DNA from 2 places in the Pseudomonas fjordensis genome. Region 1 is predicted to be linked to the other one. Evidence: predicted binding sites of a transcription regulator. Region 1 holds the regulator's gene; the other holds the start of a gene.
What was found. The regulator FliA, encoded in region 1, starts transcription of late flagellar genes. The targets are predictions, from matches to a motif close to CTAAAGTTTNNNNNNNNNNNGCCGNTAA.
Positions count from the first base shown of each region.

Region 1 (4,417 bases):
TCGAAAAATTACCTGGTGCTTGCAACCACCAGCCAGAAACAGGTTCTTACCGCTGCCTATCACAGCTACAAGCGTTGCGGCCTGGCCGGCTGCATCCTCACCAAGCTCGACGAAACCGCGAGCCTGGGCGAGGTATTGAGCCTGGCCATCAGCCATGAATTACCGGTTGCCTACCTCACCGACGGGCCGCGGATCCCGGATGATCTGCATCTGCCGCGCCGTCATCAGTTGGTCAGCCGTGCCGTGAGTGTGCAAATGCAAGACGAGCCTAGCGAGGAAGCGATGGCCGATATGTTCGCCGACCTTTACCACCACCCCGCAAAACGGGTGGGTTGAGGCAGGATGAACACCGTGAAATGTACCTACATCGATGGTCTGCAAGCGATTCACGCGGCCAAGCCATGTAGCCTGCGTCTAAGCAAGACAAGGTAAAGAAATAAAATGGGCAGCATGCATCCCGTACAGGTGATCGCGGTGACCGGCGGCAAAGGTGGCGTCGGGAAAACTAACGTGTCAGTGAATTTGTCCCTGGCGCTGGCAGAGCTTGGCCGTCGCGTCATGCTGCTGGATGCTGACCTGGGCTTGGCGAACGTGGACGTTCTGCTGGGGCTGACACCCAAACATACCCTGGCCGATGTGATCGAGGGCCGCTGTGAGCTGCGCGATGTGCTGCTCCAGGGCCCCGGAGGCATTCGCATCGTGCCGGCGGCCTCGGGCACCCAGAGCATGGTGCACCTGAGCCCCGCGCAGCATGCCGGGTTGATCCAGGCGTTCAGCGACATCGGCGACAACCTCGACGTGCTGGTGATCGACACCGCCGCCGGCATCGGCGAATCCGTGGTCAGCTTTGTGCGCGCCGCGCAAGAAGTGCTGCTGGTGGTGTGCGACGAACCCACCTCGATCACCGATGCCTACGCACTGATCAAACTGCTTAACCGTGACTACGGCATGAACCGCTTTCGCGTGCTGGCCAACATGGCCCAGAGCCCGCAGGAAGGGCGCAACCTGTTCGCCAAGTTGACCAAGGTCACGGATCGTTTCCTCGATGTGGCTTTACAATACGTCGGCGCAGTTCCCTATGACGAGTGTGTGCGCAAGGCCGTGCAAAAGCAGCGTGCGGTCTATGAAGCGTTCCCTCGTTCGAAATGCGCACTGGCGTTCAAGGCCATTGCCCAGAAGGTCGATACCTGGCCGTTGCCCGCCAACCCGCGGGGGCATCTGGAGTTTTTCGTCGAGCGTTTGGTGCATCAGACGAGCGCAGGACCGGTGCTATGACATCCAGCGGCTACAACCTTTACAAAAAGTCGGCACGTGACAGCCAGGGCGAATTGATCGAGCGCTATGCGCCGCTGGTCAAGCGCATTGCCTATCACCTGTTGGCGCGCCTGCCCGCGAGTGTGCAGGTTGAAGACTTGATCCAGGCCGGCATGATCGGCCTGCTGGAAGTCTCGACCAAATACGACGCCAGCAAGGGCGCCAGTTTCGAAACGTATGCGGGTATCCGTATCCGTGGCGCGATGCTCGATGAAGTGCGTAAAGGCGATTGGGCGCCGCGTTCGGTACACCGCAATACGCGCATGGTCAGTGATGCAATTCGTGCAATTGAAGCAAAAACCGGTCGTGACGCTAAAGATCATGAAGTTGCGGCCGAACTCCAATTGAGTCTCGACGATTACTACGGGATTTTGAACGATACCTTGGGCAGCCGCCTGTTCAGTTTCGACGACCTTTTACAGGACGGCGAACACGAAGGGCTGCACGAGGACGGCGCGAGCGCCCATACGGAGCCGTCGCGCGACCTGGAAGACGAACGTTTCCAGGGCGCGTTGGCCGATGCAATCGCCAACTTGCCGGAGCGTGAGCGGCTGGTGCTGGCGCTGTACTACGACGAAGAGCTGAACCTCAAGGAAATCGGTGAGGTCCTGGGGGTCAGCGAATCGCGTGTCAGCCAGTTGCATAGCCAGTGCGCAGCCCGCTTGCGGGGGCGATTGGCCGAGTGGCGCGCGCGCTGACAGGCAGTGTGGGGACACTGCAGACGCTACCGTGAAACCGCAGGGTTTTGCGGGTGAGTACCGTGGTGCCCTGGGCAGTCCTTTTTGTGTAACGCCTGTTGATTGAAATGGCGCGTCCAGGTGCTGGGCGCGTTTAAGACTGCTTGGAGGTCGAATTGGACAAGAACATGAAAATCCTCATCGTTGATGACTTCTCAACGATGCGGCGGATCATTAAAAACCTGTTGCGTGACCTTGGGTTCACCAACACGGTCGAGGCGGATGACGGCCTGACGGCCATTCCGATTCTCAACAGCGGGAGCATCGACTTTCTGGTGACCGACTGGAACATGCCGGGCATGACTGGTATCGACCTGCTGCGCCACGTGCGCGCCGATGAAAAACTGCGCAGCCTGCCTGTGCTGATGGTGACCGCCGAAGCCAAGCGTGAACAGATCATCGAAGCCGCCCAAGCCGGGGTCAACGGTTACGTGGTCAAGCCATTCACGGCACTGGCCTTGAAAGAGAAGATCGAGAAAATCTTCGAACGCATCCACGGCTAATGCCATCGCGGGGGAGCTATGGAGCATAACGAAACGTCACAGGGCGACTTTGAGTCGACCCTGAAAAAACATGCTCACCAGTTGGTCGACAGCCTGGAAAAAGGCCAGTTCGCCGATGCGGTGCAGTTGATCCATGAGCTTAACCAGACCCGTGACCGCGGCCTGTACCAGGAAGTGGGCAAGCTCACACGCGAGCTGCACAGCGCAATCGTCAATTTCCAGATTGACCCGCGCATGCCCCAGGCCGAAGAAATTTCCCAGATTACCGATGCCACTGAACGCCTGTCCTATGTGGTCAGGCTGACTGAGGCGGCGGCCAACCGCACCATGGACCTGGTGGAAAACGCCACGCCTCTGGTCAATGGCATGGCCACCGAAGCCCAGGCCTTGAGCCAGGACTGGGGCCGCTTCATGCGCCGCGAAGTCGGTGCTGAAGAGTTTCGTGAATTGGCGCGTCGCGTCGACGGGTTCTTGTCGCGCAGCGAACAGGAAAACCGCACGGTGGCCAGCAACCTCAACGACATCCTGCTGGCCCAGGATTACCAGGACCTTACCGGTCAGGTGATCAAGCGCGTGACCCAGTTGGTCACCGAAGTGGAAAGCAACTTGCTCAAATTGGTGCTGATGGCCGGCCAGGTCGATCGTTTTGCCGGCATCGAACATGACCGCGAAGCGATCCTCTCGGAAAAAGATCCACAAAAACATCTCGCCAAGGGTGAAGGTCCGCAGATTCATGCCGATAAACGTGAAGACGTTGTGTCAGGTCAGGATGACGTAGATGACCTGTTATCCAGTTTAGGCTTCTAAGGAGCACCCACATGAGCTTCGGCGCCGATGAAGAAATCCTTCAGGATTTCCTTGTAGAGGCCGGCGAAATTCTAGAGCAACTGTCCGAACAACTGGTCGAGCTGGAAAGCCGACCGGATGATGCGAACCTGCTCAATGCAATTTTTCGCGGTTTTCACACTGTAAAAGGGGGCGCCGGCTTCCTCCAGCTCCATGAGCTGGTGGAGTGCTGTCACATCGCCGAGAACGTTTTCGACATCCTGCGCAAGGGTGAGCGTCACGTCGACTCGGAACTGATGGACGTAATTCTCGAAGCACTGGATGCGGTCAACGGCATGTTCAGCCAGGTGCGTGAACGTGCACCGATCACCGCCGCCACGCCGGAACTGCTGGCCGCCCTGGCGCGCCTGGCCGAACCTGCCGACACCGCGGCTGCGCCGGTGGTCGAGGCCGCGCCGGAGCCGGTGGCGCAAGCCGAGCCGGACGTGACCGACAGCGAGTTCGAACAACTGCTCAACTCCCTCAGCGCGGTCAAGGCCCAAGCTGAATCGCCGGTGCAGCCTGCCGCGACGCCGAGCAGTGAAGACATTACCGACGCTGAGTTCGAGTCGTTGCTCGACCAGTTGCACGGCAAAGGCCAGTTCGCAGCAGATGCCGTGGCACCGCCTGCCGCAGCGCCAGAAGCGCCCGCTGCCAACGCCAGCACCGATATTACCGACGACGAATTCGAGGCACTGCTCGACCAACTGCATGGCAAAGGCACCTTTGTGGCCGAAGCCCTGCCCGAGGTTGCTGCCACGGCCGCCGCTGCGCCAGCGGCCAGTGCCGCACCGGCCGGCGACGGGCTGATCTCTGATCACGAATTCGAAGCCCTGCTCGACGAGTTGCACGGCAAAGGCAAGTTCAGCGAAGTGGCCCCGGCCGCTGCCGCCCAGGTTGCAGCGCCAGCCGCTGCCACTGCGGCACCGGTTGCTGCCAAACCTGCGCCGGCTGCCAAGCCTGCACCTGCCGCCGCCCCGGCCCCTGCGCGTGCAGCGGCGCCGGCAGCAGCGGAAAAACCCGCCAGCGAAGCCGAGA
Region 1 is NZ_OZ336860.1:4,725,037-4,729,453, reverse strand. Features, by position in the region: gene flhF (flagellar biosynthesis GTPase FlhF) at 1-336, shown strand, start outside; gene fleN (flagellar synthesis regulator FleN) at 442-1,275, shown strand; gene fliA (RNA polymerase sigma factor FliA) at 1,272-2,012, shown strand; gene ACWHXD_RS21495 (chemotaxis response regulator CheY) at 2,180-2,554, shown strand; gene ACWHXD_RS21490 (protein phosphatase CheZ) at 2,573-3,361, shown strand; gene ACWHXD_RS21485 (chemotaxis protein CheA) at 3,373-4,417, shown strand, end outside.

Region 2 (4,417 bases), 350 kb from region 1:
GCACGTTGCGGCAGAACACCATGTCGAACTTGCCCAGGCTGGCGTAGCTGTCGAGCAGGTTGAACGAGCGAAATTCGACGCGGTTCTTGATCGGCGCCTTGATCGCCCAACGCCCTGCCCCTTTGGGATCGAAGTAGCGTTGCAGCCGTTCCTGGGACAACCCTCGGCCCAGCGCCAGGCTGTCGTACTCACCGGTCTTGCAGTTGGTGAGCATGGTGCCGGACAAGTCCGTGGCCACAATTTGCGCGCCGGCTTTCAACTGGCCCATGTTGGTCCGCTCGAACTCGTCGATGGACATCGAGATCGAGTACGGCTCCTGCCCCGAAGAACAGGCCGCCGACCAGATACGCAGGCGCTGGCCCGGGCTGGCCTTGATGGCTTCCGGCAACACTTTGTTCTTGAGCACTTCAAAGGGATAGGTATCGCGAAACCATAAGGTTTCGTTGGTGGTCATGGCATCGACCACCATTTCCTTGAGCCCACTGCGCGGCTGACCCTGGATCCGCTGGACCAACTCACCCAGGGATTTGATGCCCTGCTGTTCCATCAGCTTGTTGAGGCGGCTGGATACCAGGTACTGCTTGTTTTCACCGAGCAATATGCCACAGGCTTTTTCCAGGAAGACCCGGAACTGTTCGAAATCCAAATTACCCGTAGACAATGATGCCGCCTCTTAAATCGTGTGACCGCCAGGGGACATCCCCTAGCCGTGATCTGCTGCCTTGATCCGGTCGACTACCCGGGATGCGAGGTCATCAGGACGGAATTTGGCAAGAAAGTCATCCGCACCGACCTTCTTGACCATTGCCTGATTGAATACCCCCGACAACGAAGTATGCAGGATGATATGCAATTTTTGCATGCGTGGATCGTTACGTATCTCGGCCGTGAGCGTGTAGCCATCCATTTCCGGCATCTCGATGTCAGAGATCATCATCAAGAATTCTTCTTCAGGCTTCTTGCCTTCGTCCGCCAGCTTGCGCAGGTAATCCAGGGCTTGGCGCCCGTCATTGAGGGCTACCACCTCCACCCCGACGGTTTGCAGGCAACGTGTGACCTGCTTGCGCGCCACGGAAGAGTCGTCCACGGTCAACACGCGCAGCGAAACCGCCTTGTGTGCCGTTTCGGCATCCACCACACCGACGGAAATAGTTTCCGAGGTGGGGGCCACTTCGGCGAGGATCTTCTCCACGTCGATGATTTCCACCAACTGGTTATCGACCCGCGTCACCGCCGTCAGGTAGTGATCGCGCCCGGTGCCCTTGGGCGGCGGATGGATCTCTTCCCAGTTCATATTGACGATGCGCTCCACCGAGCGCACCAGGAAACCCTGGGTCTTGGTGTTGTATTCGGTGATGATCACGAAAGGGTTCTGACGGTCTTGCAAACCCGCAGCCCCCGTGGCCATTGCCAGGTCAAGAATCGGAATGGTCGCGCCACGAATGTTGGCCACGCCACACACTACCGGACTGGACTTGGGCATGATCGTCAATTTGGGACATTGCAGCACTTCACGCACTTTAAACACGTTGATGCCATACAACTGATTGCCATCCAGGCGGAAAAGCAACAACTCCAGGCGATTCTGCCCTACCAGCTGTGTGCGCTGGTTTACTGAATCCATTACACCTGCCATGCCCAGACTCCTAAATCCTAGGGGTACGACGCGTACCCAACACTAAACGGCACGAGCTTTGCTATTTACTGAGTATGGATATTAAAACGACAGTTTCCCGACACCCTGGCCGCTCACGCTCACGCTCACGCTACCGCAGACTGCTCTGCGCCGCGATGGCGCTGCTTGTCTCGGGCCTGGGCGTCACGGCCCGCGCCGACAACGTTACCCTGCCTGATCTACTTATCGGCGTCACCCAAGGCTTTCTTGAGTTCACTGTAGAAGATTATCTGGCGACCACCCAGACGCCGGGGCGTTATGAAATCCAGGTCAACCAGTTGGACCCACGCTTGCGCATGCCACTGTGCGACAAGGAATTGACAGCCACCCTGGAAAGCCCCGCCCAGCCCATCGGCCGTGTGACCGTAAAGGTGCGCTGTGAGGGCGCCTCGCCCTGGACGGTTTTTGTACCGGCTCAGGTCAAGCTGTTTCGCGACGTGGTGGTCGTGGCGCGACCGTTGAAGCGCACCGGCATCATCGGCTACGACGATGTGGCGTTGCGCGAGCGGGACATCAGCCTGATCAACCAGGGCTACCTGACGTCGCTGGACCAGGCCGTCGGGCAGAAACTCACGCGACCGGTGGTCACCGACCAAGTGCTCACGCTGGTTCATCTGGAACAGGCCGAGGTGATTCGCAAAGGTGACCAGGTGGTGATTTCCGCCAGCAGTGGCGGCCTGAACGTCAGAATGCCGGGCGAGGCGTTGTCCAACGGCGGCATGAGCGAACAGATCCGCGTCAAGAACCTCAACTCCAATCGCGTGATCAAAGCACGGGTCACCGCGCCAGGCCAGGTCGAGGTGGCGCTATAGATGACTGGAATCAAAAGCCGGCTTTTCCTACACTGTGTACTGGATATTGAGCCGAACAGGTTTATTGTCAATCGAGCCTAAAGTTTGCCCGGGTATGGCCGAAAACATGGCAAGCGTCCAAATACCCAGAGGTTTTTTAACATGGTCATTGATTTCAGTCGTTTGAATAACGCCCCGGCCTTGCCCGGCAATACGCGCACCGGCGGTGCCAAGGACAGCGTAGAAGCCAAGCCGCAGCCCTTGCCTGCCAAAGCAGAGCAGGCCGCCGCCAGCCAGAGTGGGGAATCGGTACATCTGAGCAATGAGGCTCAACAGTTGCAGAAGGTCACTGACTCGCTGCGCGATCAACCCGTCGTCAACAAAGCCCGCGTGGCCGAGTTGAAACAGGCGATCGCCGATGGCAGCTATAAAGTCGACAGCAACCGTGTAGCCAGCAAGCTGCTCAACTTCGAAGCCGAGCGCTAGGCAAAGGCCTGCGCAGGGCTTTTGGACGCTTAAAACCCAAGGCCAGCCATGCACCACGACGAACATTTGCTCCAACTGATCATTGATGATCTGGCACCGACGCAACAATTGCTCGAGCTGCTTAAGGAAGAATCTCTGGCCTTGTACGGCCGAGATATGCCCTTGCTGGAAGAAATCCTGGCGCGCAAACAATCGCTGATTGTCTTGCTCGAACAGCATGGCAAGAAGCGTAGTGAGATTCTGATCAGCCTGGGCCTGCCTGCCGATCATGATGGCCTGGCACAACTGGCCAGCCACTCTTCAGTTGGCGATCAACTGCTGGCACAAAGCAAAGAGCTCAATCATTTGCTTGCCCAGTGCCAGGAAGCCAACCTGCTCAACGGTCAGTCGATCCAGCTTCAGCAAGCCACGACCGCCAATCAGCTGCGCATATTGCACGGCGGAGAGCCTCCGGCCCTGTATAACGCCCAAGGCTCCACCTCACGCCTGGTCAAGCCAAGCACCCGCAGCCAAGCCTGACGCCGGTTTACAGCGTGACCTATCCAAGGCGCGCTACATACTGGCAAAATGCCGGTTATTGCGTGTAGTCGTATTTTGCCTGGAGATGGAAGAACCGTGTTCAACGCCCTTAATGCGGAAGATGCACCGCAGCCACCCAAGGTGCTCACCACGCCTCTGGAAATCGCCAGCACGTTGCGGATGCTGCAAGAAAGTCATGACCCGCTGATCATCACTTTCCACGAACGCAGCCAGCGCTTCCAGAGCTACCTGGTGGACATCGACCGGGACAGCAAGACGCTGGTACTGGACGAAATGATTCCCCGTGACGGTGAACGCTATCTTGAGAATGGCGAAGCTTTCCGTATCGAAGGTTTCCATGAGGGTGTGCGGGTTGCCTGGGAAAGCAATGGCACGTTGACCATCAGCGAAAAAGGCGGCCACCGTATCTACAGCGGCAGCCTGCCCGGCGAAGTGGTTTACCATCAACGACGTAATGCCTTCCGCGCCGCTCTCAAGCTCGCGCAATTGGTGGACATTCAGCTGGGTGGCGAGAAGCTCAAGGCGCCTATCAGCGGTAAGCTGCTGGATATCTCGGCAACCGGCTGCAAATTGCGCTTTGAAGGCGATATCTCCGAGCGTCTGCAGTTGGGCCAGGTCTATGACCGCTTTATCGCTGCCCTGCCCTTCGGCAGCATGACCACCTCCGTGGAACTGCGCTACCTGCACTTTGAAGACAAGATCAACACCACCTTTGCCGGCGTGCGCTTTCACAACATGAGTGGTTTGGTGCAGCGTCAAGTGGAGCGCTTTGTCTACCAATTACAACGTGAAGCTCGGCGCTTCGATAAAGACGACGATCTTTAAGCGTTAGACGCTGAGATAAAAAACGGGCAGATCCTGATGGGATCTGCCCGTTTTTTCGTTCAGGGGCGTGCCCTGCTCAAGTCATGGGGATGTTCGTCCG
Region 2 is NZ_OZ336860.1:5,071,584-5,076,000, forward strand. Features, by position in the region: gene cheR (protein-glutamate O-methyltransferase CheR) at 1-661, opposite strand, end outside; gene ACWHXD_RS23100 (chemotaxis protein CheV) at 704-1,636, opposite strand; gene flgA (flagellar basal body P-ring formation chaperone FlgA) at 1,711-2,487, shown strand; gene flgM (flagellar biosynthesis anti-sigma factor FlgM) at 2,629-2,952, shown strand; gene ACWHXD_RS23115 (flagella synthesis protein FlgN) at 3,001-3,471, shown strand; gene ACWHXD_RS23120 (flagellar brake protein) at 3,568-4,317, shown strand; gene ACWHXD_RS23125 (MFS transporter) at 4,377-4,417, opposite strand, start outside.
Region 2: flgM (flagellar biosynthesis anti-sigma factor FlgM) is a predicted target of FliA. The motif match lies at 2,565-2,592, and genes of this name have one in related genera.